Phyllobacterium zundukense: one gene and its partner. The protein of the gene in region 2 interacts with the protein of the main gene of each other region in a pairwise test. Links are inferred from orthologs where the notes say so. Each region holds a gene or a part of one and is shown on either strand. Other genes may lie near its edges. The genes, in order: lon and rplI.

Region 1 (15,357 bases), 160 kb from region 2 along the record:
CTTCCCTGAATTCGGTAATCATAAGTACCATCGGCGCGAAACCCGGCTTTAGCAGACAATATGGCCAGTGCCACTTTGTTGCAGATCGAGATGATTGATTCTGGACATCCTGACCCATGCGTCTGATTCTGTTCCGGTCGAAATATTGAGCAGACGCAGCATTTTGCTCTTTCGTCGGCGCATTTCTGCTGCAACAATAATTCCCAGCACTCCTTCCAAGAACGCTGAAAACGGGAACGTAAAATGTCATCCAGCCGCACGTCACGAATCGCCCTATCGCTTGCCGCCACGCTCTATCCTGCGCTTGCCTACGCCCATGTCGGTGTTGGCGAGACCAGCGGATTTGCCCAGGGCTTCACCCATCCCATTTCCGGCCTTGACCACGTGCTGGCAATGATGCTGGTCGGCGTCCTCGCCTTTCAGCTTGGCGGGCGTGCCTTGTGGCTCGTTCCCCTCACCTTTGTCGGCATGATGGCGGTTGGCGGCATGTTCGGCATTGCCGGCATCAATGTACCGTTCGTCGAACTCGGCATTGCCCTGTCCGTCGTCGTGCTTGGCGCAGCGGTCGCGTTCGAGGTAAAGCCACCCGTGGCAATCGCCGCTGGCCTGGTCGGGCTCTTCGCCGTTTTCCACGGCCATGCACACGGCGCAGAAATGCCGAATAGCGCCGGCGGCCTCGCTTATGCCAGCGGTTTCATAATTGCGACCGCCCTGCTCCATATTGTCGGCCTCAGCCTCGGACTGGTTATCGGCAAGATCGGCCGGCACGTAGGCCCAGGCATTGTTCGCGTTATTGGCGGCGTTGCAGCGCTTGCCGGCCTTGGCATCCTCACCGGTACGCTCTGAGGGACACAAATCGACGAATCGAAAAGGCCGGGCAATTTCTTGCCCGGCCTTTTCTTTTTAGCGCAATTTAATGAGCGATCTGTGCGCCCGCGTCGTCCTCGACAGCCGCAGCTGGCACATGAGCCGGTTCGGTCCATTCGATCGGCTCCGGCTGGCGTATCAATGCGTGCTTGAGCACTTCATTGGCATGCGAAACCGGAATGATCTCAAGGCCGTTCTTCACATTGTCCGGAATCTCCACCAGATCCTTGGCGTTTTCTTCCGGGATCAGAACCGTCTTGATGCCGCCGCGCAATGCGGCAAGCAGCTTTTCCTTCAGACCGCCGATTGGCAGCACTCTACCCCGCAAGGTGATCTCGCCAGTCATGGCGATATCCTTGCGAACCGGGATGCCTGTCAGTATCGAGACGATGGCTGTAACCATCGCGACACCAGCCGATGGACCGTCCTTCGGGGTTGCGCCTTCCGGCACGTGGACGTGGATATCACGACGATCGAACAGCGGCGGCTCAACGCCGAAATCGATGGCCCGTGAGCGAACATAGGATGCCGCCGCGGAAATCGATTCCTTCATCACGTCACGCAGATTGCCCGTCACGGTCATGCGACCCTTACCGGGCATCATCACACCTTCAATGGTCAGCAATTCGCCGCCCACTTCCGTCCAGGCGAGGCCTGTGACAACACCGACCTGATCTTCGCCGTCGATCTGACCGAAGCGGAACTTCTCGACACCAAGATATTCATCGATGTTCGATTCCGTAACCTTCACCGACTTCTTCTTGGTCTTCATGATTTCGGTGACAGCCTTGCGCGCCAATTTCATCAGTTCACGCTCAAGATTACGGACACCGGCCTCCCGCGTATAATTGCGGATGATCGCGCGGATCGCGTCTTCGGCGACCGAGAACTCCTTCGGCTGCAATGCATGATCGCGGATGGCCTTGGGCAACAGGTGCCGCTTGGCGATTTCCAGCTTCTCATCTTCCGTGTAACCGGCGATACGGATGATCTCCATGCGATCCATCAACGGACCCGGGATATTCAGCGTATTGGCAGTTGTCACGAACATCACATTCGAAAGGTCATATTCGACCTCGAGATAGTGATCCATGAAGGTCGAGTTCTGTTCCGGATCAAGCACCTCGAGCAAGGCCGACGATGGATCGCCGCGGAAATCCTGGCCCATCTTGTCGATTTCATCGAGCAGGAAGAGCGGATTGGACTTCTTCGCCTTCTTCATCGACTGGATGACCTTGCCGGGCATCGAGCCAATATAGGTGCGGCGGTGACCACGGATCTCGGCCTCATCGCGCACGCCGCCGAGCGACATGCGGATATATTCGCGGCCTGTCGCCTTGGCGATCGAGCGGGCCAGCGATGTCTTGCCGACACCGGGAGGACCAACAAGGCAAAGGATCGGACCCTTGATCTTGGTCGACCGCGCCTGCACCGCCAGATACTCGACAATGCGATCCTTGACCTTGTCCAAGCCATAATGCTCGGTGTCGAGAACCTCGTCGGCGAGATTTAGATCGTTCTTGATCTTCGACTTCTTGCCCCACGGAATAGACAGCAGCCAGTCGAGATAATTACGAACCACGGTCGCCTCGGCGGACATCGGGCTCATCTGACGCAGCTTTTTCAGCTCGGCATTGGCCTTTTCGCGGGCTTCCTTCGACAGCTTGGTCTTCTTGATGCGGTCTTCCAGCTCGGCAGCCTCGTCACGGCCATCTTCGCCGTCCCCGAGTTCCTTCTGGATCGCCTTCATCTGCTCATTCAGATAGTACTCGCGCTGGGTCTTCTCCATCTGGCGCTTGACGCGCGAGCGGATGCGCTTTTCCACCTGAAGCACGGAAATTTCCGACTCCATGAACGACATGGCCTTCTCCAGCCGCGCACGCACGGAGAGGATCGACAGCATGTCCTGCTTTTCAGGAATTTTGATTGCGAGATGCGAGGCGACCGTATCGGCCAGCTTCGAGTAATCCTCGATCTGTCCGGCAGCGCCAACGACTTCAGGCGAAATCTTCTTGTTCAGTTTTACGTAATTTTCGAAATCAGACACGACCGAACGCGCGAGCGCTTCCATTTCAACCGGATCTTCTTCCGGCTCGGCGAGCGTGACCGCGTTGGCTTCGTGGTAATCTTCGCGATCGCTGAAGCTGGTGATTTCAGCCCGGGCAATACCCTCGACCAAAACCTTCACCGTGCCGTCGGGCAATTTCAGCAATTGCAGGACGTTGGCAACAGTGCCAACCGTGTAAATCGCGTCAGCCTGCGGATCGTCGTCCGCAGCGTTCTTCTGTGTGGCAAGCAGGATTTGCTTGTCGACGCCCATAACTTCCTCAAGCGCACGAATGGATTTTTCGCGCCCGACGAAGAGTGGAACGATCATGTGAGGGAAGACAACGATATCGCGCAACGGCAGAACGGCATAAAGCCCGCTCTCGCCACCCGCCAGTGTCTTCTTGCTTGCAACCGTCATTTCATGTCCTTTCTCAGGCCATTTGGCCAGATCGCCACATCCGGGTACCCTTTGGCTGCATGATCAATCCAAAAATCGGAATCCACTTTTAAGGACTATACCCCAATCTTTGGAACCATGCACTGAGCGGCGTACTACCAGTTGTGCAGCTTAACCCTTACTTGGAGTGACGGCCTGCTTGTTTCAAGCATCCCGGCTTCAAGTGCATTCACAGAATCGTAATCTATCCTGCTCCTGCCAGAGCCCGAGCGCAATCTTTTGCAACGCAACACACCTATCGAGCAGGTGATTTTGGTGGAAATCATCGATGCTGCCGGTTTGCGGCCTTGCCGTATCGAGACCCCACGCTGCCACGCGAAATCCTGCGCCCGTATGGTAAACCAAACGTAAACAATTCTTCTTAGCGTAATTGCGAAGCGTATAAAACAGAAAAGCTCCGCGCAATGCGGAGCCTTCCGTTCATTGATAATGTTTCCAATGCATCAGGCGGAAACATTACCCTTTTCTTCCTTGCGCTCCGCATAGATGTAGAGAGGCCTGGAATTGCCTTCGACCACATCACCAGAGATTACGACCTCCTGGACGCCATCGAGCGTCGGCAGCTCGTACATCGTGTCGAGAAGGATTTTCTCCATGATTGACCGAAGGCCGCGTGCTCCTGTCTTGCGGGCAATCGCCTTCTTGGCGATGGCCTTCAGAGCATCCTCATGGAAAGTCAGCTCGACATTTTCCATGTCGAACAAACGCTGATACTGCTTGACCAAGGCATTCTTCGGCTCTGACAATATCTGCACCAATGCGACTTCGTCGAGATCTTCCAGCGTAGCGATGACAGGCAGACGACCAACGAATTCGGGGATCAAACCGAATTTCAGCAGATCCTCGGGCTCCAGTTCGCGGAAGATTGCGCCGACCCGGCGATCATCCGGCCCCTTGACCGCGGCACTGAAACCGATGGAGGTCTTTTCGCCGCGCGCCGAGATGATCTTGTCAAGGCCAGCAAATGCACCACCGCAAATGAACAGAATGTTCGTCGTATCCACTTGCAGGAATTCCTGCTGCGGGTGCTTGCGACCGCCTTGCGGCGGTACGGAAGCAACAGTGCCTTCCATGATCTTCAACAGTGCCTGCTGGACACCCTCGCCCGATACGTCGCGGGTAATCGAAGGATTGTCCGACTTGCGGCTAATCTTGTCGACTTCGTCGATGTAAACGATCCCGCGCTGCGCCCGTTCGACATTGTAGTCGGCAGACTGGAGCAGCTTCAGAATGATATTTTCGACGTCCTCACCGACATAACCGGCTTCCGTCAGCGTCGTCGCGTCTGCCATTGTGAACGGCACGTCGATGATGCGGGCGAGCGATTGCGCCAGATAAGTTTTGCCGCAACCGGTTGGACCAACGAGAAGGATGTTGGACTTCGCCAGTTCGACTTCATTGTTTTTCGATGCGTGGGCCAACCGCTTGTAGTGGTTATGGACCGCGACAGAGAGAACACGCTTGGCATGGTTCTGACCGATGACATAATCATCGAGAACAGCCATGATTTCCTGCGGCGTCGGGACGCCTTCACGAGATTTCACCATCGAGGATTTATTTTCCTCGCGGATGATGTCCATGCACAGCTCAACGCATTCATCACAGATGAATACAGTCGGACCCGCGATCAACTTGCGGACTTCGTGCTGGCTCTTCCCGCAAAACGAGCAATAAAGCGTATTCTTGGAATCGCCGCCGCCGTTGCTGACTTTGCTCATTGCAGTTTCCTTTCAGTATCGGACCCGCTCTCCCGGGACCGCCACTTCCTCCAGGTGGAAGTGAATAGTCATTCGTAGAATAGGCTTCCTAGCTCACCAATGGCTTAACGTAACGTCTGTTGGCCTCTATGCAAGCCGGATATGTGGCAGAAAGTCCGCAACCGAGTCAAAAAATGTTCATTTTCGACCCGGCGGGACGATTTAGCCGGTTACTTTCCGTCGCCTTCAATGATCGCACGCGATTCAAGTACCTTGTCGATCAGGCCGAACTCGAGTGATTCCTGTGCAGTCATGAAGTGATCGCGGTCCAGAGTACGTTCGATCGTCTCGTAATCACGACCTGAGTGCTTGACGTAAATCTCGTTCAAACGGCGCTTCATCTTGATGATGTCCTGGGCGTGGCGCTCGATATCGGAGGCCTGTCCCTGGAAACCGCCAGACGGCTGATGCAACATGATGCGAGCATTCGGAAGGACAAAACGCATGTCCTTTTCGCCAGCGGTCAGAAGCAAGGAACCCATGGATGCTGCCTGGCCGAAGCAAAGCGTCGATACCGCCGGGCGGATGAACTGCATAGTGTCATAAATCGCCATGCCGGAGGTCACGACACCACCTGGCGAGTTGATATACATGTTGATTTCTTTTTTCGGATTTTCCGATTCAAGGAAAAGCAACTGCGCGCAGATGAGCGTCGCCATGCCGTCCTCGATCGGTCCGGTAATGAAAATAATGCGTTCTTTCAGCAGGCGCGAGAAAATATCATAGGCCCGCTCGCCCCGATTGGTCTGTTCGACGACCATGGGCACGAGGTTCATAGCTGTTTCGATTGGATCTCTCATCGGTGGGCCTCAGCTTTTTTGGAGAATATGGGGTTCAAACACCCCAGATTCGTGGATTACACATTCGATACATAGGGCGTTGCCACCCGGTTCCGCAAGATGTTCAAGGCGCGATCCTCACCTCAAGGTGAACGCGCTCGACTAATATCACGCAGCCTCCGCCCTCAGCCAGCGCTGAAGCAAAGGCACATCACCATCACCGATAGACCTGGCGACGCGCCGTCCCACAGCCGCGCCAAATTTGTAGCCGTGACCCGAACAGGCTGAAACAACAAGGCATTTGTCCATTTCTGTCGCAAAGAACCGCTCGTCGGATGTGAAGGTGTAGGCACAGGTGACAACGTCGGTTACCTTGTATTCGGACAGCCGCTTTATCGGTGGTGCGAAGAGATCCCGAATAGCCTCACCCTCGCCTTGCGCCGGAATACGATCGAGATTGGCGTCAGGCGTCTTGCGTTTGTGCAGACCGGAACCGAACTTCAGACCACCGCCGCCGCTTGCCGGAATGATGTAACCATCGGTGCGACCGCCAACATCAAGCACAACGGGTGAGCTTTCCCAAGCAGCTTTGAGATCCGCTGGCGGTTCGAGATAGACAACGGCCGTGCGATAGGTGGTGAGCGTCGTCGCCAGCTTGGGGAACAGCTTCAATACCCATGCGCCGGCTGTCACGACGACCTTGTCGGCGAAAATGACCGTGCCATCCGCCATAGTAACCGTACCGGCAGCACTGTCCACCGCTGATACCCTGGTGTTCTCCAGGACGGTGGCCCCGCGAGCACGCAACCACCTCGCAATGTCGATTGCTATCTTCTTGCAATGGAGAGCACCGCCCTCCGGACAGAAGAAGGCGTAACGGAATGTCCCCTCTTCCAGATAGGCGTAGCGCTTCACAGCCTCCCGCGACTCATAGAGTTCCAGCGGATAGCCGCCATGCTCGAGGCCCTGGCGGTATTCTTCGGCCTCGTCACCCGCTTCACGCGATACGCAAATAAATCCGCGGGGATCGAGATGACTGCTTCCGATGTCGTGCCAAAGTTCATCCCAGGCTTCGTATGCTTCCGAAATTGCGTCGGCATAGCCGCCTGCATTGCCATAGGCCCGGCGGATGATGCGGTGGTGGTCGCCCGAAGCGGCAAGCGGATTGGGGATCGGTCCCTGCTCGATCAGTGTTACGTCGTGCCCCGCCTTGGTCAATGACCACGCAGTCGACAGACCGGCGATTCCTGCGCCGACGATGGTGATTTTCATGATTTGGTCCTGCTATGTCTTGGGAGAAAGCGAGATTCGGATGAATATGAAACGTTTTGTGCCGAATGCTCAATGGCTTTGGCCAATTTTGGCATAGATGGAACTCCGCTGATGTCCCTGTCCCGTCCTTCATCGTTTCGTTTTGAGCCCAAACATCGGCGCCTGCGCCTCGATCCGCACGACCAGACATTTTTCCAGGATCCCTATCAGGCCTATGCACAGCTGCATGCCGAGACGCCATCGTTCTTCTGGGAGAATTACGGCTTCTGGTGTTTCATCGGCTATGACGCCGTCAACAAATTGCTGCGAGACCGCCGCTTCGGCCGGGAAAAGCGTAACAGTGCGGCGGATTCGCAAGGCAATATCGGCGACCGCTCGCATCTGAAAGATTTCGACCATGTCGAAAAATTCTCGATGCTGGAGCTTGAGCCACCGAACCACACGCGGCTGCGCACGCTGGTCAATCGGGCATTCGTGTCGCGTCAGGTCGAGCGCCTGCGCCCGCGTATTCAAGCGCTGGCGCACGACCTGATCGACCGGTTCGAGCCGAGGGGCGAAGCTGATCTCATCGCCGACTTCGCAACGCCGATTCCAGTAACAATCATTGCGGAAATGCTGGGCGTCCCCACTGAAACCGCGCCGCAGTTGCTCGACTGGTCACATCGCATCGTCGCCATGTACATGCATGGCCGCAACCGCCAGTCGGAAGAGAGCGCCAATACCGCATCCGCGGAATTCGCCAGCTTCTTGCGCGATTATGCCGGACAGCGGCGCGCGGAGCCGGCGGATGACCTTCTCAGTCTGCTGCTGGCGGCCGAAGCCGATGGTTCAAAACTTTCGGAAGACGAACTCATAACCACTGCGATCCTCCTGCTCAACGCAGGGCATGAGGCAACTGTGCATCAGACCGGCAATGCGGTGAAGACGATCCTCGAAAGCGGTTCCGATCCAGCGATATTGTTCGCCGACGCGGAAAGCACAGCCAAAACAGTGGAGGAGTGCCTGAGGTTCGATGCCCCCCTGCACATGTTTACGCGCTATGCCTATGAGCAGATTGACCTTGGCGACGGCATTCTGCTCAAACCCGGCAACCAGATCGGCCTGATGCTGGGCGCCGGCAACCGCGATCCGCGCGCCTTCGCTGCGCCGGATACGTTCCTGCCGGATCGCAGCGAACAGAAGAACCTGTCATTTGGCGCGGGCATTCATTTCTGCATCGGTGCACCGCTGGCACGGCTTGAACTGCAGGTTGCATTGAGCGTGCTTTTCGAGCGCCTTCCCAACCTGGGGTTTAAGAAAAAGCCGATTTATCGCGACACATACCATTTCCACGGGTTGGAGCGGTTGGATGTGGAATGGTGATCAAAGCCTGATCACATACTCCTTCCGCGTCGTCTCAAGCACCTCCCATGTTCCGCGAAAGCCCGGGCGCAACACGAAGCTATCGCCAGCTCCGACGTGGTGTTCGATCCCGCCATCTTCGGTAATGACCGAGCGTCCGGACAGGATGTGGCAGAACTCCCATTCGTCGTAGGCGATACGCCATTTGCCGGGTGTTGCCTCCCAGATCCCTGCATAGATGCCGCCTTCGGCCTCGTCGCAATTCCACGTGCGGAACTGCGGATCACCTGAAATGACACGCTCTGGTTTTGGCGCACCATGTTCCGGGTCGAGGCCGTCGAAATCGATTTTGACTAACTTTTTCATGGGCCTAACCAGCCTTTGCAAGAGATTGTTCAAGGTCGGCGATTATATCCTCAACGCTTTCGATGCCAATGGAAAGGCGCACGACATCCGGTCCTGCGCCCGCCACGATTTTTTGCTCGTCGCCAAGTTGCCTATGTGTTGTCGAAGCCGGATGGATGATCAGTGATTTGGTATCGCCGATATTGGCAAGATGCGAGAAAAGCTGGAGACTTTCGACGAGTTTTACGCCGGCGTCGTAACCGCCCCTCAGCCCGAAGGTGAAAACGGATCCAGCACCTTTCGGCGCGTACTTTCGCTGCAGTTCATTATAGGGGTCTTCGGGGAGTCCGGCATAGCTGACCCATGCCACTTTCTCGTGTCTTGTCAGCCACTTAGCAACCACCAACGCATTGTCGGCATGGCGCTGCATGCGCAGCGGCAGAGTCTCGATACCGGTCAATATCTGGAATGCATTGAAAGGCGACAGCGCTGGTCCGAGGTCCCGCAAGCCAAGCACGCGGCAGGCAATGGCAAAGGCGAAATTTCCGAATGTGTCATGCAGGACGATGCCGTTATATTCGGGGCGCGGCTGCGACAGCAGCGGGTAGTCGCCGGATTTCGACCAGTCGAAAGTGCCGCAGTCGACGATGACACCGCCCATGGAATTGCCATGGCCCCCGAGGAACTTCGTCGCGGAATGTACAATGATATCAGCACCATGCTCGATCGGTCGAATAAGATAAGGCGACGCCAGGGTGTTGTCGACGATCAGCGGGAGACCATGCCTGTGGGCGATTTCGGCGATGGCGGCGATGTCGGTGATGATGCCGCCTGGGTTGGCGATGCTCTCGATGAAGATGGCGCGGGTCCGCTCATCGATCTGGGCTTCGAACGAAGGAAGATCGTCCGGCTCTGCCCAACGCACGCGCCAGTCGAAGGATTTGAACGACTGGCCGAATTGATTGATCGAACCGCCGTAGAGCTTGTTCGACGCAATGAAATTGTCACCCGGCTGCATCAGCGTATGAAATACCAAGAGTTGCGCCGCATGGCCGGATGCAACGCTGAGTGCCGCCGTGCCGCCTTCAAGTGCCGCTACACGTTCTTCCAGTACCGCATTGGTTGGATTGGTGATTCGCGTATAGACGTTGCCGAAAGCCTTCAATCCGAACAGCGAAGCTGCATGATCCGCGTCGTCGAAAACGAAGGCTGTCGTCTGGTAGATCGGCGTGGCCCGCGCTCCGGTTGTGGGGTCGGGCTGGGCACCCGCATGGACGGCAAGCGTTTCAATTCCCGGTGCGCGATGCGCCATGTATCTCTCCCTGTCATGCGATTGGTGTGGTCAGGCTATGGGATTGCGACGTTGGCGCCAAGCGGGCAATTCCGCAACCTCGCACAAACTAAATTCAGCTCTCGGTTGAGAATCCTGTCCCATTTTCGAAGATTCTCGTGCAAGAAACAGCAACTTTTGAAGAAAATCGACGAGAACGTTCAACTTGCTGTCCGGATTTGGCAAGGGGGCGTTGAATTTTCATGGTGGAAGGCTTCAATCGCCAAGCCGGCTATATCCCGAGGCGGGGATATTCGATCGCAGGGCAGCGATTCATGACGACGCTGATTCCGGCGGCTTCCGCACGGCGCGCCGCCTCTTCATGCTCAACGCCAAGCTGCATCCAGATGACCCGCGGCAGGACCTTCAGTGCCAGCACCTCGTCGACGAGGCCGCGAACGGCAAGGGAGTTGCGGAAGACATCGACCATATCTACCGGTCCGGGAATATCCGCGAGATGGGCATAGACGGTCTGTCCGAGTATCTGCTTGCCCGCCTGCCCCGGATTGACCGGAATGACGTGATAGCCCTTGGCCAGCAGAAACCTCATGACGGAATGACTCGGCCGCGCCTCGTTTGGCGACGCACCAACCAGGGCAATGGTCCTGACCGAGGTGAGGATGCCGCGAATGAAATCGTCGGAGTAATTTTCACGGTCCTGCATTGACGATCTACTCACCCTTCCACTCGGGCTGACGCTTCTCGATAAAAGCGTTAATCCCTTCTTCGGCGTCACGCGCCAGCATGTTCTCGACCATCACCTGCGCTGCATAATCATAGGCATCTGTCAGGCTCATCTCTGCCTGCCGGTAGAAGGCTTCCTTGCCGATCTTCACGGTCAAAGGTGATTTGGCAGCAATGGTTTGCGCGTATTTCCTGACAATCGGATTCAGATATTCCTGCGGCACCACGCGGTTGACCAACCCGAACTCGCGTGCCGTCGACGCATCGATGACCTCGCCGGTCAGCAGCATTTCCATCGCCTGCTTACGGGAGACGTTACGCGACAGCGCCACCATGGGCGTTGAGCAGAACAGACCGATATTGACGCCCGGCGTGCAGAAGGTGGATTTATCCGTGCAGATCGCAAGATCGCAGGAGGCGACGAGCTGGCAACCAGCGGCAGTCGCCAGGCCATCGACAGCAGCGATGACGGGCTTCGGATGATGGACTATCGCCTGCATCAGTTCGGCGCAGAGGCGCATGGTCTTCTCGAAGAAATCGCGGCCCCGATCCGCATCGTTGCGATGAGCCGTCAACTCCTTCAGATCATGCCCGGCGGAAAACAGTTTTTGCGCCGAATCGATGATGACGACGCGGATTGCCCTGTCATCCCGTGCCGCGACCAGATGATCGAGCAGCAATTGCATCATTGCCATGGAAAGTGCATTGGCTGGGGGATTTTGCAGTGTCAGCCGCAGGACTCCGCCCGCCAATTCATGCCCGACGATCGGCTCTTCCGGGCGGATGGCGTGGATTTCTCCCATGTCGTTCCTCTTTGGCGACTATTGGCTGGGCGGCGCCCAAAGTTCATAGAATGGTTTCAACGTGCGCAAATGGCGCTGGACAATCGCCATGTTCGCCGGTGTTGGTTTTGCATTCTCCACCCGGGCAAGTCCAGCCTTCAATCCCTCGATCATGTCGGTCTTTTCCTTGTCGGAAAGATTGGCCATGGCAGGAATGGAACTGATCGCCTTTTCCACTTCCTGGCGGGGATCGGGGTGGGTCAGCCAATGATAGGTGACCATGATCGTATTTGTGGTGTCGACCCAGTCGGCAAAGTTGGCAAAACCAAACTCTGCGGCCTTCTTGTCCAGTATCGCCGTCCGCTGCTCCGCTTCGCCCTTCCCGTCCAGTTCCTTCACTGTGGCGGCAACGGGGGCAAAGCCATAGAGAAAGCGCGTGACCATATCTTCGGTCAACGCGATGGGGCGGTCAGGCAGAACGAAGGCTTCAACGGTTTGCACCGGCGGCACCGGACTTTGCGAGGCGAGGAACCCCGCATAAGCAAGCGCGGCAAAACAGGTTGCAATAACTAATCCTGGCGGTTTCATGGCCTCATCCTTGCAAGACGATGCGGATTACTAGAAATAGCAGCGAATTCTTTAAGAAAACAGTCGGAGGACAAGCCTGTGGGGATATTGATGGACGTCGAAGCGCTGTCATCCTTTCTGGAGCGTGAATTTCCGCAGGTAAATGCCGATGGATTGGCCTTTACGGTCATCGATGCCGGTCCCGGCTTTGCTTCCATGCGGCTTGATCCGCTGGAACGGCATTTGCGCCCCGGCGGGACCGTATCCGGCCCAACGCTGTTTGCGCTGGCCGATATCACCGCCTATGTCGCGATCCTCGCGCAGATCGGCCCGGTCGCGCTGGCCGTGACGACGAACCTCAACATCAATTTCCTGCGCAAACCCGAGCTTGGCCCCATCGATGCGGTGGCAAACCTTCTGAAGTTGGGAAAGCGGCTCGCAGTGGTGGAAATCGCAATGACCAGCGGCGTCAATGGCGAGCTCGTGGCCCATGCGACCTCCACCTATTCGATTCCTCCGCGAGTGAGCGACTAGGCGCTGTTGCGCGCCGATCGGCGCGTCAGGGCGCGGGGGTAACGCGCTGCCAGAAGTCATCAAAGGCGATACTGTCGAAGAACGCTGAAGCTTTGACGATCACGATATGAGGTCGGCGTCCGGAAACCCCGACCTCAAACAGGTTAGGCCGAATGAGCACCCGCATCCTCAGGGAAGTCCGTCGAGATCGCCAGATCCCGCCATGCAGCAAGTTCTTCAGCAACGCTGGCATTCTTCGATTCGATCGCGGCGACGGTGTCCGAACCAAACGGCATGCGCAGCGGCGGGTTGGGAGCATTTGCCAGCGTTATCATAGCCTTGGCCAGCCGGGCTGGATCACCGGGCTGAGCATGATTGTGATCGCCAGCAAAGGCTCGCATTGCGCCAGCGGGCGTATCGTTATAGTCCGGGATCACGCTGGGGCTGACGACAAGGGAACTTTCGTCAAGAAAGTCGGTCCGGAAGAAGCCGGGCTCAACCACTGTGACCTTTACGCCAAGCGGCTGCAACTCGGCCGAAAATGCTTCGGAAAGCGCTTCGACTGCGAACTTGGTCGAGCAGTAGACACCCCAGCCCGGGTAGCTCATATAACCGCCAATCGACGATATGTTGATGACGTGCCCGGAACGCTGCCGGCGCATGTGGGGCAGAACGGCGCGTGTCACCTTCAAAAGGCCGAAGACGTTGGTCGCATACAGCTTCTCGATCTCCGCAGACGTTGCTTCCTCGACAGCCCCGAGCAGGCCGAATCCGGCGTTGTTCAAGAGGACGTCAATCTTGCCGAAACGCTTGATGGCTTGCTCGGCAGCAGCGTTGGCCTGAACCTCGCTGGTAACGTCTAGGGCGACTGCGAGCAAATTCGGATGATTTCCAAATTTTGCGCTGACAGTTTCCGGGTTGCGGGCGGTCGCCACGACGGCATCCCCCGCATCCAAAGCCTCTTGAGCGATCAAAGCGCCAAATCCGCGCGACGCCCCTGTGATAAACCAAACACGCATGATCTTTTCCTTTCGTGATTGAATGCTGACGAAAGTTACCGCATGGATTAAGATGAAATAATCGCCTTTATTCTCCATGAGGCAGTGAGGAGAACTCATCAATGCGAAAAATAGGGCCAGCTGACCTCGCCACATTCCTGACGATCGCGCAGCACAGAAGCTTCCGAAAAGCTGCCGTCGAACTTGGGGTTACGCCGTCTGCGCTCAGTCACTCCCTGCGGTCGATTGAGGAGCGCCTCGATATACGTCTCGTCAACCGGACCACACGAAGCGTAGCGCTGACGGAGGCGGGTCAACAGCTTTTCACCCGCATCAATCCCGCCTTCCTCGATATTGAGGACGCGCTTGAGGATCTAAACGCATTTCGCGGGCGGCCGTCCGGCAAGCTTCGCATCAATGCCCCCCGCGCGGCTGCAAAGCTGGTGCTCTTGCCAATCATATCCCGGTTCCTGCAGGTCCATCCTGCGGTCGAAGTCGAACTGGTGGTGGACGACGCTTTGATCGATATGGTGTCTGCAGGTTTCGATGCCGGCGTGCGCTTTGGTGAAATGATCGCCGGCGACATGGTCGCGGTGCCGATCGGACCGCGACATCGATTTGCAGTGGTCGGTTCACCCCAGCATTTTGAGCGCTATCCCGAGCCGATCACGCCACAGGATCTGAGCCACCACCCGTGTATACGCTACCGCTTCGCAAGCGGGGCCTTCTATCGATGGGAGTTCGAGAAAGGCGGGATTGAACTGGAAATCGAGGTAACCGGATCGCTCACGCTGGGCGATCAAGACCTTATGGTTGAAGCCGCCATAAATGGTGCCGGCCTGGCGTATCTTTTCGAGGAGCAAGTGCAGATGCACATATCCGAAGGGCGGCTGCAACGGGTGTTGGATCAATGGTGCCCCTATTACCCCGGCTTCTTCCTCTATTATACAAGCCGCCGACAACTTCCGACCGCAATGCGTGCGTTCATCGATTTTCTCAAGGTCGAGCGCAGAAACTAACCAGGACGCGCCTAGGCCCGGTCTGCGGACATTTGACCCTCCATCGGCATAGGCCGTGCCTGCGGATTAACAGTTACGTACTTGTTCTTTTCTCCCGACGCGAACTCACTGGTTGGAAACGAGGCAGAAACGAACAGGCAAGCATCAGGATTGCTGTTCATGGAGGCCTCACTCGAACCCGGGGAAGGACATAGTGATCATGACAACCATAACACGCAGAGGCTTCGTCGGCGGGATCGCCCTGATCCCGGCCTTTCGCCTCAGAGCGGCATACGGCCAAACCAGCGTTACCCCCGCCGAGGCTCGCGCCATTGCCAAAGAGGCCTATATTTACGGCTTCCCCATGGTGGACAACTATCGTATCCAGCACGCTTATTTCGTCGACGCCAATAATCCCGAATACAAGGGACCCTGGAACCAGATCGTCAACATTCCGCGCGTCTATACGCCGGCCGACACGGCGATCCAGACACCCAATTCCGATACGCCATATTCGTTCATTGGCCTAGATCTGCGCGCCGAACCCGTTGTGCTTACGGTGCCAACGATCGAAAAGGACCGCTACTTCAGCGTCCAGCTCATCGATGCCTATACATT
Region 2 (15,015 bases):
AGAAGCAGCGCGAACTCGCCCAGGCGATCAAGCGCGCCCGTTTCCTCGGCCTGCTGCCTTACGTTGTGAAGTAAGACACTATCGAAGGCGGCGGAATACGTTCCGCCGCCTTCGTTTTCTCCATCCGCGATGGGCGCGGGTCTGGTGAACTAGAAAACCCGAGTTGAGGAACTGGTTGAAAAACCGCCTCTAACTGCTTCGGTAAGCAGGACAGCGAGCGAAATGAAACCGACTGCAAAAGATATTGGCGTTGGAGTATTGGCGGGCCTCGCGGCCGCGCTGCTCTCGATTGGCGTTATCACGCAGTCGACCCTCGCCATGGCGCTGCTCCTGTTTTCTCCGCTGCCGATCTTTGTGGCGGCACTCGGTTGGGGTACTGCCGCAGGCTTCATCGCAGCCCTGTCGATGGCAGTCGCCGTTTCCGTCCTAGCCGCACCGACAGCTGCCCTTATCGTCGTTCTGATCACCGCCCTCCCCGCAGCCGCAGCCGCTTATTTCACCGGCCTGGCGCGTCCCGCGGAAGAAATCGGCGGTCCAAAGGACGTTACCGTTTGGTATCCGCTTGCCGATACGCTGCTGCGACTCGCCCTGATCGTCGGCGCCAGCTTCATCGTCATCGGTGTCATGATCGGATTCAGCGACGACCTTGCCGGTGAACTTGCGAAATCGCTGGGCCAGCAACTTGCCGCCAGCAACCCGGAGCTTGCCGGGAACGCCGACGTCGCACAGAACATGGCGCTCTTCGTCGTACGGATCCTGCCTGCGCTGCAGCCTGCGGTGTGGGTGATGATCATCGTCGCCAATCTCTATCTGGCACTGCGGCTCACGGCTGCGTCGGGCAAACTGCGCCGCCCGAAGGACGACTGGCCGCGCGCGCTGCGCATGCCGCGTCCTGCACTCATCATCTTTGCCGTCGCCTGCGCTGCCTGTTTTCTGCCCGGCGGGATCGGCTATGCGGCAACTGCGATTGCCGGTGCGCTTGGCGCCGGCTTCATGATGGCGGGCTTCGCCATGCTGCATGCAAGGACACGCGGTGCACCATGGCGCCCGGTCGCGCTATGGTTTGCATATCTCGCCGTTCTGCTCTTTGCCTTCGTGCTCTTCCTCTTCCTTCTGGCCGGTTTGTTCGACACGTCGCGCAACGCACCGGTTTCGAAGGCTGCGCATACAACACCACCCAATAACGACAATTGAACATCAGAACTTAAAAGGAAAACTCAAATGGAAGTCATTCTTCTCGAACGTATCAGCCGCCTCGGCCAGATGGGCGAAACCGTCAAGGTAAAGGACGGCTTTGCCCGGAACTTCCTCCTGCCGCAGGGCAAGGCTCTTCGTGCCAACGAAGCCAACAAGAAGAAGTTCGAAGGCCAGCGCGCACAGCTCGAAGCCCGTAACCTCGAGCGCAAGACTGAAGCCCAGTCGGTTGCCGAGAAGCTCGACGGCAAGTCATTCGTCGCCGTTCGCTCGGCTGGCGAAACCGGCCAGCTGTATGGTTCAGTTTCGACGCGCGATATTGCCGACCTGATCACGGCTGAAGGTTTCTCGATCAATCGCAACCAGGTTGAACTGAACACGCCAATCAAGACGATCGGCCTGCACAGCATCGTTCTGGCGCTTCATCCTGAAGTAGAAGCAACGGTCACTATCAATATTGCCCGTACGGCCGATGAAGCCGAGCGTCAGGTAAAGGGTGAAGACCTCACCTCCGCTGAGGCGATCTATGGCATTGAAGACGCACCGCTGTCTGACGAATTCTTCGATGAAGACGAAGAAGGCGAAGAAAACGCCTGATTTTACTCAGTAGATCATTCGAAAGAATGATCCCATCAATATTTTGAAACACCCGGCATCGCTGCCGGGTGTTTTTTTCTTTTCAGGAACAAAAAAACGATTAGATTTATTTGTTCTTCCCATGCCCGACCGTAGACTCGTTCCTGAGTCTCTCAATGGCCGAGCTCTGTCGTCAATGATGGAGATTGTTCATGAATGCCATTCTAAAGGCCGCACTCTCGCGGATGGTTCATACTGGCACTTTGATTATAACCGACTCATCCGGCAAACCCCGAACCTTTGGCGACGGAACCGGCGAGCCCATACATTTCCGTATCAATAGCGCTGCAGCGGAGCGAAAAATCGCTTTCGATCCGTCACTGCATTTCGCCGAAGCCTACATGAACGGTGAAATCGATGTTCTCGACGGTGACATCTATGATGTCTTGAAAATCATCTTCGAAAACACCGGTGCGACCGTCGCCAAGGAACCCTGGATGCTGGCGATCGAAGGCATCCGCCGCGCCACGCGACGCCTGCACCAGATGAACACCCTGACGCGTGCCTCCAGCAATGTGCAGCGGCACTACGATCTGTCTGAAGACCTCTACCGTCTATTCCTCGATACGGACATGCAATATTCATGCGCCTATTTCGAGCGGCCGGACGCAGCGCTGGAAGAGGCGCAGATGGCGAAAAAGCGCCATATCGCAGCCAAGCTGCTGGTTGAAAAGGGTCACAAGACCCTCGATATCGGCTGCGGCTGGGGTGGGCTCGGAATTTATCTCGCCAAGCATCTTGAAGCCGATGTTACCGGTGTGACGCTATCCCAAGAGCAACACGGCATCGCCAACAAACGTGCCTTCGAGGAAGGCCTGACGGCGCAGGCCCGGTTTGACTTGCGTGACTACCGGACGCTCGAAGAAAGTTTTGACCGCATCGTGTCCGTCGGCATGTTCGAACATGTCGGTATCGGTCATTTCCCGGAATACTTCCAGCATACAGCGCGCTTGCTCAAGAAGGATGGCGTTTTCCTCCTGCATTCGATCGGCCGCTCGGACGGCCCATCCTATACCAATGCCTTTATCCAGAAGTACATCTTCCCGGGCGGCTATATTCCCGCACTGTCAGAGGTCATTCCGCATATCGAAAAGGCCGGTCTGGTGATCACGGATATCGAAATCCTGCGCCTGCACTATGCCGATACGTTGCGGATCTGGCGGGAACGCTTCATGGCCAACCGCGAAAAGGCCAAGGCGATCTACGATGAACGCTTCTGCAGGATGTGGGAATTCTATCTCGCAGCCTCCGAGGCCGCATTTCGCTGGCAGAATCTTGTGGTGTTCCAGATCCAGCTGGCGCATCGCCAGGAGGCTGTGCCGTTGACGCGCAATTACATCGAAAAGGAAGAAAAGCGGCTGAAGCGGCTGGAATGCGAACGCAGCTCGGCCAACAGCCAGGTCAACCGAAAGGAATCGATCGCCGGGAGGTAACGTTCCAGTCGTTCGCAGGGCGTGGAGCCGTCCGCCCCCGGGTTCTGCTAAGCATCTCTTCTCCGTGATCCTCGTCCTCGGGTTAAACCCGAGGATGACCCGACGATGACGGAGAAGGAGTGGGATAATCCTGCGCACCCGCCCGCTCAGAACATCGCTTTTTCAGCACGACTCACGCTATAGTCACCCATCAGAGTCAAGCCACAGGTTTTCTTATCCGCATCTGTGTGAATTGCGGTGATAAGGACAAATCTGCCACGCTATAATTTTCCGCGATGGGCCATAATGAAGGGGAACAGGAAAAAGCGAAATGGCTGAAGCTACGGTACGCAAGATCAACGAGGCGCGAGACACCCTCTATCGGGAAGCCCCGAACAACATCGAGGCCGAGCAGGCCTTGCTGGGTGCTATCCTCGTCAACAATGACGCGTTCTATCGTGTTTCCGACTTCCTGAAGCCAACCCATTTCAACGAACCGCTGCATCGCAAGATTTTCGAAGTCGCTTCCGACATGATTCGCATGGGCAAGATGGCGAATCCGGTGACGCTCAAGACCTTCCTCCCCGCCGATGCAAAAATTGGCGAAATGACGGTCATGCAATACCTTGCGCGCCTCGCTGCAGAAGCCGTGACGGTCATCAATGCGGAAGATTACGGCAGGGCAATTTACGATCTCGCCACGCGCCGTGCGCTGATCACCATCGGCGAGGACATGGTCAACATCGCCTATGATGCGCCGGTCGATGTCGCGCCGCAGGGCCAGATCGAGGATGCAGAACGGCGGCTGTTCGAACTCGCGGAGACCGGCCGCTACGATGGCGGCTTCCAGAGCTTTACCGACGCGGTCAAGACCGCCGTGGACATGGCCAATGCCGCCTTCATGCGTGACGGACATTTGTCCGGCATCTCGACTGGCATACGCGCGCTCGATGCGCGCATGGGCGGCCTGCAGCCATCGGATTTGATCGTTCTGGCCGGGCGCCCCGGCATGGGCAAAACCTCGCTTGCCACGAACATTGCCTTCAACATCGCTGCAGCCTACGAGCCCGAACAGCTGGCGGATGGCACTTTCAAGGCGAAGAATGGCGGCGTTGTCGGGTTCTTCTCCCTCGAAATGTCGTCCGAACAGCTGGCGACGCGTATCATTTCCGAGCAATCGGAAATCAGTTCGTCGAAAATCCGCCGCGGCGAGATCAGCGAAGCCGATTTCGAGAAGCTGGTGGCCTGCTCGCAGCACATGCAGAAAGTGCCCCTCTACATCGACCAGACCGGTGGTATCTCCATCGCCCAGCTTGCGGCGCGTGCGCGCCGCCTGAAGCGCCAGCGCGGCCTCGATGTCCTGGTCATCGACTATATCCAGCTGATGCAGGGGTCCTCCAAGCGCGCCTCGGAAAACCGCGTGCAGGAAATCACAGAAATCACGACTGGCCTGAAAGCGCTCGGCAAGGAACTGAACACGCCGATTATCGCGCTTTCCCAGCTTTCCCGTCAGGTTGAAAGCCGCGAGGACAAGCATCCGCAGCTGTCCGACTTGCGTGAATCGGGTTCGATCGAGCAGGACGCCGACGTGGTGCTTTTCGTCTATCGCGATGAGTATTACATCAAGAACAAGGAACCGAAGGCCGGCACGGAAGAGCATTTCAAATGGCAGGCCGACCTCAACGAAGCCACGGGCAAGGCGGAGGTCATCGTTGCCAAGCAGCGTCACGGCCCGACGGGCACCGTGAGGCTTGCGTTCCAGGCGGAATATACGCGCTTTACCGACCTGGCCGAAGACTCGCATCTGCCAGAACGGTTTGAGTGATCATTTGACTGCCAGGAAACCTCACATCACTACTGCCGGCGCCGATCCCCGGCTTGCGGGCGGGCGGCTCACGATCGATCTCGACGCGCTCGTCGCGAACTGGCGTTTCCTCGCGGAAAAATCCAAGCCATCGAACACAGCCGCCGTGGTCAAGGCCGACGCCTACGGGCTTGGCATCGTGCACGTCGTGCCGGTGTTGTGGCAGGCAGGATGCCGCACGTTCTTTGTCGCGCTGGCTGAGGAGGGTCTGCGCGTCAAGGCCGTTGCGCCAGATGCCCGGGTATTCGTCCTCAATGGCTTCTTTGCCGAAGCATTTCCAATCTACGAAGAGTCCGACCTGATCCCGGTTCTGGGCTCGTTGCATGAACTCGCTCTCTGGAAGAAGCTGAATAAGAGCCGCAAGGAGAAACTGCCTTACGTGCTGCATGTCGACACTGGCATGAACCGTCTCGGCCTCAGCGTCGAAGAAGCTCTGACTTTTGCCGACGACGGGCGAAACCAAAAGCCGGTTCTTCTGATCACGCATCTTGCGACAGGCGATAATCCGGCTCATGCGCTGAACCAACAGCAATTTGAATCATTTCAAAAGCTTCGCACCGCTTTTGCAGGAATTGAATCAAGCATCGCCAATTCGCCCGGCATTTTTCATACGGAGAAGGGCGAATTTGATCTCAGCCGTCCCGGTGTTGCCATGTATGGCGGCGAGCCGCTCTCAGACGCTGCCAATCCGATGCGCGCCGTCGTGACGCTCGAAGCGCGCATCGTTCAAATCCGCACCGGATTGATGGGCGAAACCGTAGGCTATGGTGCTACAACGACGCTCAAACGCGATACGCGCATCGCGATCTGCTCGGTCGGCTATGCGGACGGCTATCTTCGTTCGTCCTCCGGCAGCGGAGTTCCCCTGCGCAATGCGGTTCCGGGCGGCGGCGAAGGCTTTGTGGCAGGCAAGAAAGTGCCGATCATCGGCCGGGTCACAATGGATCTCACCTCGTTCGACATTACCAACCTTGCAGAACGTGCGGTGAAGCCCGGGGATTACATTGAGCTCTTCGGTCCGAACATCGCCCTTGACGATGCTGCTCGTTCCGCGGGGACGATAGGTTACGAATTGCTCACCAGCCTTGGAAACCGGTATCACCGCCGCTACCTCCATACGAAAACAGCTGACTGATGGCCAAGCCGAGAATCCAATTCATCTGCCAGAATTGCGGCGCCGTGCACACACGCTGGGCGGGCAAGTGCGACGAATGCGGCGAGTGGAACACACTCGTCGAGGAGGGCACATCCGGAGGTATCGGCAGCGGGCCGGGCAAATTGTCGGGCCGCAAGGGCCGCGCAGTCGCGCTCACCTCGCTTTCCGGTGAAATTGAGGATGCGCCGCGGATCAAATCGGGGATCGGCGAACTCGACCGCGTTACCGGCGGCGGGTTCGTTCGCGGTTCGGCGATTCTTGTCGGTGGCGACCCAGGTATTGGCAAATCCACGCTGCTTACCCAGGCCGCGGCTGCGCTGGCGCGCCAGGGCCACCGTGTTGTCTATGTTTCCGGCGAAGAGGCGGTGGCGCAGATCAGGCTGCGGGCCCAGCGGCTGCATGCGGCGGATACGGATGTGCTGCTCGCGGCTGAAACCAATGTCGAAGACATCCTGGCGACAATCTCCGATTCGAAACGGCCGGATTTGATCATCATCGATTCGATTCAGACGCTGTGGACCGATGCGGCCGATTCGGCTCCCGGCACGGTGACGCAGGTGCGCGCCGGCGCGCAAGCGATGATCCGCTATGCCAAGCAGACTGGCGCCGCTGTCGTTCTCGTCGGCCATGTGACCAAGGAAGGTCAGATCGCCGGCCCGCGCGTCGTCGAGCACATGGTCGATGCAGTCTTGTATTTCGAGGGCGAAGGCGGCCACCATTACCGCATTCTGCGCACGGTCAAAAACCGTTTCGGACCAACGGACGAGATCGGCGTGTTCGAAATGTCGGATCGGGGATTGCGCGAAGTTGCCAATCCGTCCGAGCTTTTTCTCGGCGAACGCAATGAAAAGTCGCCGGGAGCTGCGGTTTTTGCCGGTATGGAGGGGACGCGACCAATTCTCGTCGAAATCCAGGCACTGGTCGCGCCATCGACCCTCGGCACACCCCGCCGCGCCGTTGTAGGATGGGACGGCAACCGGTTGTCGATGATTCTCGCCGTGCTCGAAGCGCATTGCGGCGTGCGCTTTGGTCAACATGATGTTTACCTGAATGTGGCGGGCGGATATCGCATAACGGAGCCCGCCGCTGACCTTGCGGTTGCATCTGCACTGGTTTCCTCCATTGCCGGTATTGCCCTTCCCGCAGATTGCGTCTATTTCGGCGAAGTCAGTTTGTCTGGCGCGGTTCGCCCGGTGGCGCACGCGGTGCAGAGACTGAAGGAAGCAGATAAGCTTGGGTTCAAGCAGGCTGTTCTTCCCAAGGGAAGCAACGACGTGGCAAAGAACGGCAATGCTCGTCTGACCGAGACGGCTTCGCTGCCGGACCTAGTGGCCCGGATCGCGGCGTCAGGACCCGGGAAGAGACAACGCGAAGACTGACCAGATTGGCCTGTTGGTCAGAATATGGGGATGAAAATAAATGCCGATTACGTTGCTTGACGGAATTCTATTGGGCATCACCCTCGTTTCGGCGGTCCTCGCCATGGTACGCGGCTTCTCCCGTGAAGTGCTTTCGGTTGTGTCCTGGGCAGCTGCGGCAGCCGCTGCCTACCTCTTCTACAAACCAGTCGTACCCTTCCTCACGCCGTATATCAGCAACGACACGATCGCGCAGATTGCCGCGGCGGGTCTGGTCTTCGTCGTTACGCTGATTGTTGTGTCCATCATCACCATGAAGATTGCTGATTTCATCATCGACAGCCGTATCGGTGCGCTGGATCGCACACTCGGTTTCCTTTTTGGTGCAGCACGCGGTGTTCTGCTTGTGGTTGTCGCCATGCTGTTCTTCAATTGGCTGGTCACGGACCGCCAGCCGGAATGGATCGCCCAGGCGAAGTCCAAGCCGATGATCGACTCGCTGGGGGCAAAATTGATCGGGCTATTGCCCGAAGATCCGGAATCGACCATTCTCAACCGGCTGAAACCCGGCACAACTCCGGCTCCGGATGCTGCCCCCGATGGAACGGCTGCACCGGAACCGAAGGAAGATATCCCACCGGAAGGTGCGACAAACCAGTAACTTGGCGTTTGCTTGGTAATGCCCCATATAGTGTGGCATAATGCAACATAGGCACAATTGAATCTGCGGCGAAAGGCTGGCGGTAATGACCGACATTTCTCGTGACGATAATCAATTGATGTCCCTGGATGACGACACACTGCATGAAGAATGCGGTGTGTTTGGCATTTTGGGGCATCCCGACGCCGCGACCCTGACTGCGCTCGGGCTGCATGCCCTGCAGCACCGCGGACAGGAAGCAGCAGGTATCGTCTCCTATGATGGCCGCCAGTTCTGTTCGGAACGCCGAATGGGCCTGGTCGGTGACCACTACACCAACCCGGTCACCCTCGCCCAGTTGCCCGGCGACCGGGCAATCGGCCACGTGCGCTATTCGACCACCGGCGATACCATCCTGCGCAATGTACAGCCGCTATTGGCCGAGCTTGAAGTTGGCGGAATCGCCATTGCCCATAACGGCAACTTCACCAACGGCCTGACGCTGCGCCGCCAGCTCATTGCCGATGGCGCTATCTGCCAGTCCAATTCCGATACGGAAGTTGTGCTGCATCTCATCGCCCGCTCGCGCAGCGCTTCATCCAGCGACCGTTTCATCGACGCGATCCGCCAGATGGAAGGCGGCTATGCGATGCTTGCCCTCACCCGCACCAAGCTGATTGCAGCGCGCGATCCGATCGGCATCCGCCCGCTGGTCATGGGTGACCTCGATGGCAAGCCGATCTTTGCTTCAGAAACCTGTGCACTCGACATTATTGGCGCAAAATTTGTCCGCGACATTGAAAATGGCGAAGTGGTGGTTTGCGAAATCCAGCCGGATGGCTCGATCAGTATCGAAACCTACAAGCCGCAACATCCGAAACAGGAACGCCTTTGCCTGTTCGAATACGTCTATTTCGCGCGTCCGGATTCGGTCGTCGGCGGCCGCAACGTTTACAACGCTCGCAAGAATATGGGCATCAATCTTGCCAAGGAAGCACCGCTTGAGGCCGATGTGGTCGTTCCGGTACCCGACGGCGGCACGCCTGCAGCCATCGGTTTTGCCCAGCAAAGCGGCATCCCCTTTGAACTCGGTATCATCCGCAACCATTACGTCGGACGCACCTTCATCGAGCCGACCCAGTCGATCAGAGCATTTGGCGTGAAGCTGAAGCATTCGGCCAATCGCGCCGTGATCGAAGGCAAGCGCGTTGTCCTGGTGGACGACTCCATCGTGCGCGGCACGACTTCCGTCAAGATCGTGCAGATGATCCGCGATGCCGGTGCGCGCGAAGTGCATATCCGCGTCGCCAGCCCGATGATCTTCCATCCGGACTTCTATGGCATCGATACGCCGGATGCGGACAAGCTGCTCGCCAACCAATATGCGAGCCTTGCTGCGATGTGCGATTATATCGGCGCGGATTCGCTGGCATTCCTGTCGATCGACGGGTTGTACAAGGCTGTCAGCGGTAACCCACGCGATCCGCGCGCGCCATTGTTCACCGATCACTATTTCACTGGCGATTATCCGACGCGGCTTCTCGACAAAGACGGTCCCAGCAACGTCCACAAGCTTTCGCTTCTCGCAAACAACGGTTGAGTTTTTTTCACGATGATTTCTGACGGCAGTTTTCGGCTGGACGGCAAGCTTGCGCTTGTCACCGGCGCATCCCGTGGCATTGGCTATTCCCTTTCCAAAGAACTCGCCGGCCGTGGTGCCCATGTGATTGCCGTTGCCCGCACGGTCGGCGGACTTGAAGAACTCGACGACGAAATCACGGCGGCAGGCGGATCAGCCACGCTGGTCCCGCTCGATCTGACCGATATGCCAGCCATCGACCGGCTTGGCGGCTCGATCCACGAACGCTGGGGCAAGCTGGACGTCATGGTTGCCAATGCCGCTGTACTCGGCACCATTTCACCGATTGGCCATGTCGAGGCAAAGGTCTTCGACAAGCTGATGGCGATCAATGTTTCCAGCGTCTGGCGCCTGATCCGGACCACCGACCCGCTTTTGAAGCTTTCTGACAGCGGTCGTGCAATCCTGCTGTCGTCGAGTGTTGCACACACGGCACGCGCTTACTGGGGCCCCTATGCGGCATCCAAGGCAGCGGTCGAGGTCATGGCCCGCACTTGGGCCGAAGAATCGCGTCAGACCCACCTGCGGGTCAACTCGGTCAATCCCGGCGCCACCCGCACTGCCATGCGGGCGCAGGCCATGCCCGGCGAAGATCCAGAAACGCTGCCAACACCGGCCGAGGTTGCCGCCAAGATCGCTCTCCTGTGCGATCCTGCGCTGGACGCAACCGGCAAGCTTTACGATGTGCGCGCCGGCAAATTTTTGAGCTATAACGACCCGAGCTAGTACCGTCGTGAGGGGATTGTCAAACTCATTGCAGAATCCCCTCTCTTGGATTTTCCAAGGATTTAGCAAGGGCTAAATCCAAGAAAATCCTTTCTCCCCCACTAGGGGGGAGATTAGCGCTGCGCCATGCCTTCGGACTCATGCCGGTGACGCGCAGGAACTCGCGATTGAAGTTGGATTTCGTCTGAAAACCCGCGTCGAACATGATCCGGGTGATTGGTTCGTCCGTGTCGGCCAGAAGGCGGCAAGCCTCCCTCACCCTGAAATCATTGACATACTGCGAGACGCTCATCGCTTTGACGCGATTGATAGCGGTCGAGACCTGCCGGATTGACAGACCCATTTTCCGGGCGAGCCGGTTCAGGTTGAGATCGGCATCGCGGTAGAGCGTGCGGGATTGCATCAATGTATCGAGCGAGGCAGCAATTTGCGCGTCCTCTTCGCTGGCAACAATCACCGAGGTGGCCTCTGCACCCTCTTCCGCTGCCTCTGATGGTGGCTGGCTGGTCCCCGCGACCGTCGCGGCAGTTCCCAAGATGAACAAGGCCAAAACATTGCCAAAGGCCACGATGCCCCCCGAATAGACGCCGCCGGTTTCGGCAAAATCGAGGCTGATGACAATATCGATCAAGCCCGAAGCCAATATGGAGAAGGCCGTGACCTGCAAGGCCCGGTAGGTGCTGATGACCCCATCAAGCCTCGATGAACCGAGCGCATTCGGTCCCGCCCATGCCAGCCATGTGAGCGCGATACCATAGCCGAGGAATATCAGAATGAGGGCAAGGGAAATCGGTGCGGGCCAGAAAGCGACGAACCCCACGATCAGCAGCGCCGGAAGTGCGTGCAACAACAGCAACGGCCGTTTCAGGGGTGACCGCCCCTCTCTCAGTCCTTCGAAACTCAACCAGGCGAGCGAGGGAATGATTGCGGCAAGAACCGCCTGAATCGGCAGTATCTGTAGGACGCCATAGCCCCATCGCACGCCGATCACCACAGATTGCAGCACATAGACTGCGATCAGGGCCGTAAAGAACGGATTTGGCGCATTGCCGTCATTCCGCCTGATCATCTGGACCAGCAGGATGAGGAGCAGGAAAGCAACGACAAAGGGCAATGGGACAAAGAGCATGGGCAACAACCATTGAAACTATGGACGCCACTATGTCCTGAATCGCGTTCGCGGACGACCTGAAATGCGATCGAGGTCGAAATTGCCGAAGAAAACGAGCCCCGTGGTTCCAGCGCCAATCAAGGCGGCAAGCCATGGGAATACATCATGCTCAACCTGTACGTTTCAATATTACTGCTTTTCCAAACCCTGACGCCGACCGCGGCAAGCGCTGAAGCATTCAAAGCCCCGCTCGATATCGCGCAGGTCAAAAAGGTCAGCATCACCGGCGAAGCGAGCAGTGTCGAATTCACCACCACAGACACCCTGCCCTGGTCAGTGGCCATGACCAGCATTCGATCCGGCTGGTTTTCAAACTGGACTTCGAGCTGGTTCTCCAACGCGTGCGAAACGGCCTCGACAATGGTGGTGAAGGATCAGGTTCTGCTCATCCATGTCGTCAACGCACCGCTGCTCAGCCTTTCCGATTGCGAGGTGCGCATCCGCGCCAACGTGCCGAAGAACAGCGATGTCAGCATTGAGCAGCACGCGCTCTATGCCCGCCTCTCCGGCGATTATCGTGGCATCCGCATCGATGGCAATGCGGCGGACTTTGCATTGGATGGATATGCCTCGAGCCTTGATGTTATGGGCGATGCGGTCAGAGCCGATATACGCTTCGAGCGGACGAACAACAACGAGACGATCCGGCTCAATTCGCATGCGCTCGATGCATCCCTCAGCTTCGGCAAGGATGCAGTGATCAGCTATGCCGTGAACGCCAAGGCATCCTTCATCGACAGCAAACTCGCGAATACGCCCGGCGCAAAGCCATCGATCGACATCAAGAGCGAATTTGTCCGCGCGACGATCCGGTAAGGCACGCGATCTATTTTTCTCACCCCATGCCAAACAAGGAATTATTTCGATGAAAGTACTCAAACTCTCCGCTCTTCTTGCGTTTCTTACCTTGAGTATTCTGCCCTCTTGGTCTGCTGGACTACAGCTTGTCGACGTACCCCAAGACAGCCATGGACCCGCAATCGACGGCGTTGTCTGGTACCCATGTGCCGCTACACCAATTGAAATAAAAATTGCCTCATTTGATATGATGGCCGTACGAGACTGCCCGATAATCGGGACCAAACATCCGCTTGTGGTTATCTCGCATGGTGCGGGTGGTACCTTCGGTAATTACCATGCACTTGCCGAAATGCTAGCTGATAAAGGTTTCATCGTTGCCGCCATCAATCACCCTTTGGACAGTGGCCAATCCAAGGTGAGAAACCCCGGCGATATCGCCTCCATGGTGCAGCGGCCGATGGATATATCCCGATTAATTGATTTCATGTTCTATAATTGGCCGGACCGAGCAAGAATTGACGCAGCACACCTTGGTTTTATCGGTTTCTCCAGAGGCGCTTTCACTGGGCTTGGATTGATTGGCGCTGATCCCGATTGGAATTTTCTACTCGACAATTGCCCTGTTTATCCCGGAAACCGTTTTTGCGAACAGATCCGGTCCGGTCCAATCGCTCCCATGTCTCACGATGCAAGAATCAAGGCCGCTGTCATTGCTGACTCACCCGGCGGGCCGCTTTTCACCCGCGAAGGATTGAGCAATGTATCAGTGCCGGTGCAGTATTGGGCATCGGAGCGCGGCGGCGACGGCGTATCGCCCGAAGATGCAGCAATGATTGTACAAAACCTTCCCGTTAAGGCGGATTTTCGGGTTGTCCCCAATTCCGGCCATTTCGATTTCCTTCCCCCGTGCACCCTGGAATTTGCAAAACGTACCGCCGAGGATGAACCTGAACTCTGTACTGATAAAACGGGCTTTGACCGGGCCGCTTTTCACAAACAGTTCAATGCAGATATCCTGACCTTCTTCCGCAAACATCTGGTCGAAGCTAACCAGTGAATGGATCGGTTCCGGGCTCACGAGACGGCTTCGGAACCATCCTTTTCGGCGCTGGCGAGAGCAGCGCTTGCATCCGCCGCCTCGAAGCGCTTCCATGCCCTTGCGCTGAAGGGCAGTGTGGTGAAGAAGGCGATGGTCGTGAGCGTCAGCGTCTGCCACGTATAGCTCATCAGGAACGCTACATAGACGACGATGAACAGGAAGGTCGGCATGACCCAGTCGGAACGCAGCTTGGTGCCCGCAGCCTTGCCGCTGTAAACCGGCAGACGGCTGATCATCAGGATAGCCACGCCAACCGTATAGGCGGCGGCGGCAAAAGCCAGCGTCCTTGTCGGAGCAAGACCGAGAAAGCCGAGATAGACCGGCAGCATGACCAGCATGGCCCCTGCGGGAGCCGGAACGCCGGTGAAGAAATTGTTCTGCCACAACGGCTTGTCCACCACATCCAGCATGACGTTGAAGCGTGCGAGACGCAGGCAGCAGGCGATGCAATACAGCAGCGCGGCGATCCAGCCGAAGGAGCGCGCCTGATCGAGCATATAGGCATAGAGCACGAGCGCGGGAGCAACACCGAAATTGACGATGTCCGCAAGCGAGTCCATCTGGGCACCGAACTTGGTCGATCCCTTCATCATGCGAGCGATACGACCGTCGATACCATCGAGAAACGCCGCCAACAGCACCATGGAGACGGCCAGCTCAAAGCGGTTCTCGAAAGCGAGCCGGATACCGGTCAGCCCGGCGCAGATCGCCAGAACGGTAATCACATTGGGAGCAAGATAGCGCATGGGTATGCGAGAGCTTGTCAGCCCCCGTACCTGCGGTTTCTCATCAAAGAGTGGATCGGCTTCTTGCTCGCTCATTCGGGATGCCTCAATTGATGCGGACGAGCGGAGCGCTGGCTGCACCGCCGAATTCCGCAATCACGGATTCGCCGCCGACAGCGATCTGGCCGATCGCAACGCGCGGGGTGAAACCTTCCGGCAGGTAGACATCGACGCGCGAGCCAAAACGGATCAGTCCAAAACGCTCGCCAATCGAAATCGCATTGTTCTCGTCTGCCCAGCAAACGATGCGGCGCGCAACGAGGCCGGCGATCTGGACCACCGCAACGTCGCCGTTCGGGCTTTCGATCAGGAGGCTGTTACGCTCGTTTTCGGCACTCGCCTTGTCGAGCTCAGCATTCAGGAACTTGCCTGGCTTGTGCACGATCGTTGTTATGCGGCCACGCACCGGCGCGCGATTGATGTGGCAGGAGAAGACATTCATGAACACCGAGATACGGGTCATTTCCTTGTCGCCAAGCCCGAGCTCACGCGGCGGTACAGCGGGGCCGACTGCCGATACAATGCCGTCGGCCG

Evidence for each region.
Region 1: the proteins of rplI (region 2) and lon interact in binary tests that used the Escherichia coli proteins (3 or more experiments, as listed by UniProt). The link is inferred for Phyllobacterium zundukense from one-to-one orthologs.

Annotation. Positions count from the first base shown.
Region 1 is NZ_CP017940.1:2,117,926-2,133,282, forward strand. Bases 625-3,672 are described here. They hold lon (endopeptidase La), read right to left. Parts: upstream 3,335-3,672; coding sequence 914-3,334; downstream 625-913. Other genes in these bases: BLM14_RS10655 (HupE/UreJ family protein), read left to right, coding at 625-846. In the rest of the region: more of BLM14_RS10655, read left to right, coding at 244-624; ATP-dependent Clp protease ATP-binding subunit ClpX, read right to left, coding at 3,817-5,091; BLM14_RS10670 (ATP-dependent Clp protease proteolytic subunit), read right to left, coding at 5,301-5,930; BLM14_RS10675 (NAD(P)/FAD-dependent oxidoreductase), read right to left, coding at 6,078-7,181; BLM14_RS10680 (cytochrome P450), read left to right, coding at 7,293-8,543; BLM14_RS10685 (cupin domain-containing protein), read right to left, coding at 8,544-8,888; BLM14_RS10690 (O-acetylhomoserine aminocarboxypropyltransferase), read right to left, coding at 8,893-10,179; BLM14_RS10695 (CoA-binding protein), read right to left, coding at 10,430-10,861; BLM14_RS10700 (enoyl-CoA hydratase), read right to left, coding at 10,869-11,684; BLM14_RS10705 (hypothetical protein), read right to left, coding at 11,703-12,251; BLM14_RS10710 (PaaI family thioesterase), read left to right, coding at 12,342-12,764; BLM14_RS10715 (oxidoreductase), read right to left, coding at 12,908-13,762; BLM14_RS10720 (LysR family transcriptional regulator), read left to right, coding at 13,864-14,760; BLM14_RS10725 (DUF1254 domain-containing protein), read left to right, coding at 14,960-15,357.
Region 2 is NZ_CP017940.1:2,282,781-2,297,795, forward strand. The notes cover bases 301-3,006. They hold rplI (50S ribosomal protein L9), read left to right. Parts: upstream 301-1,221; coding sequence 1,222-1,791; downstream 1,792-3,006. Other genes in these bases: BLM14_RS11505 (DUF2232 domain-containing protein), read left to right, coding at 301-1,194; BLM14_RS11515 (SAM-dependent methyltransferase), read left to right, coding at 1,983-3,006. Outside these bases: rpsR (30S ribosomal protein S18), read left to right, coding at 1-74; more of BLM14_RS11505, read left to right, coding at 223-300; more of BLM14_RS11515, read left to right, coding at 3,007-3,263; BLM14_RS11520 (replicative DNA helicase), read left to right, coding at 3,574-5,067; alr (alanine racemase), read left to right, coding at 5,072-6,241; DNA repair protein RadA, read left to right, coding at 6,241-7,641; BLM14_RS11535 (CvpA family protein), read left to right, coding at 7,682-8,281; purF (amidophosphoribosyltransferase), read left to right, coding at 8,400-9,860; BLM14_RS11545 (SDR family NAD(P)-dependent oxidoreductase), read left to right, coding at 9,873-10,625; BLM14_RS11550 (helix-turn-helix domain-containing protein), read right to left, coding at 10,651-11,754; BLM14_RS11555 (hypothetical protein), read left to right, coding at 11,902-12,612; BLM14_RS11560 (alpha/beta hydrolase family protein), read left to right, coding at 12,662-13,654; pssA (CDP-diacylglycerol--serine O-phosphatidyltransferase), read right to left, coding at 13,672-14,517; BLM14_RS11570 (phosphatidylserine decarboxylase), read right to left, coding at 14,528-15,015.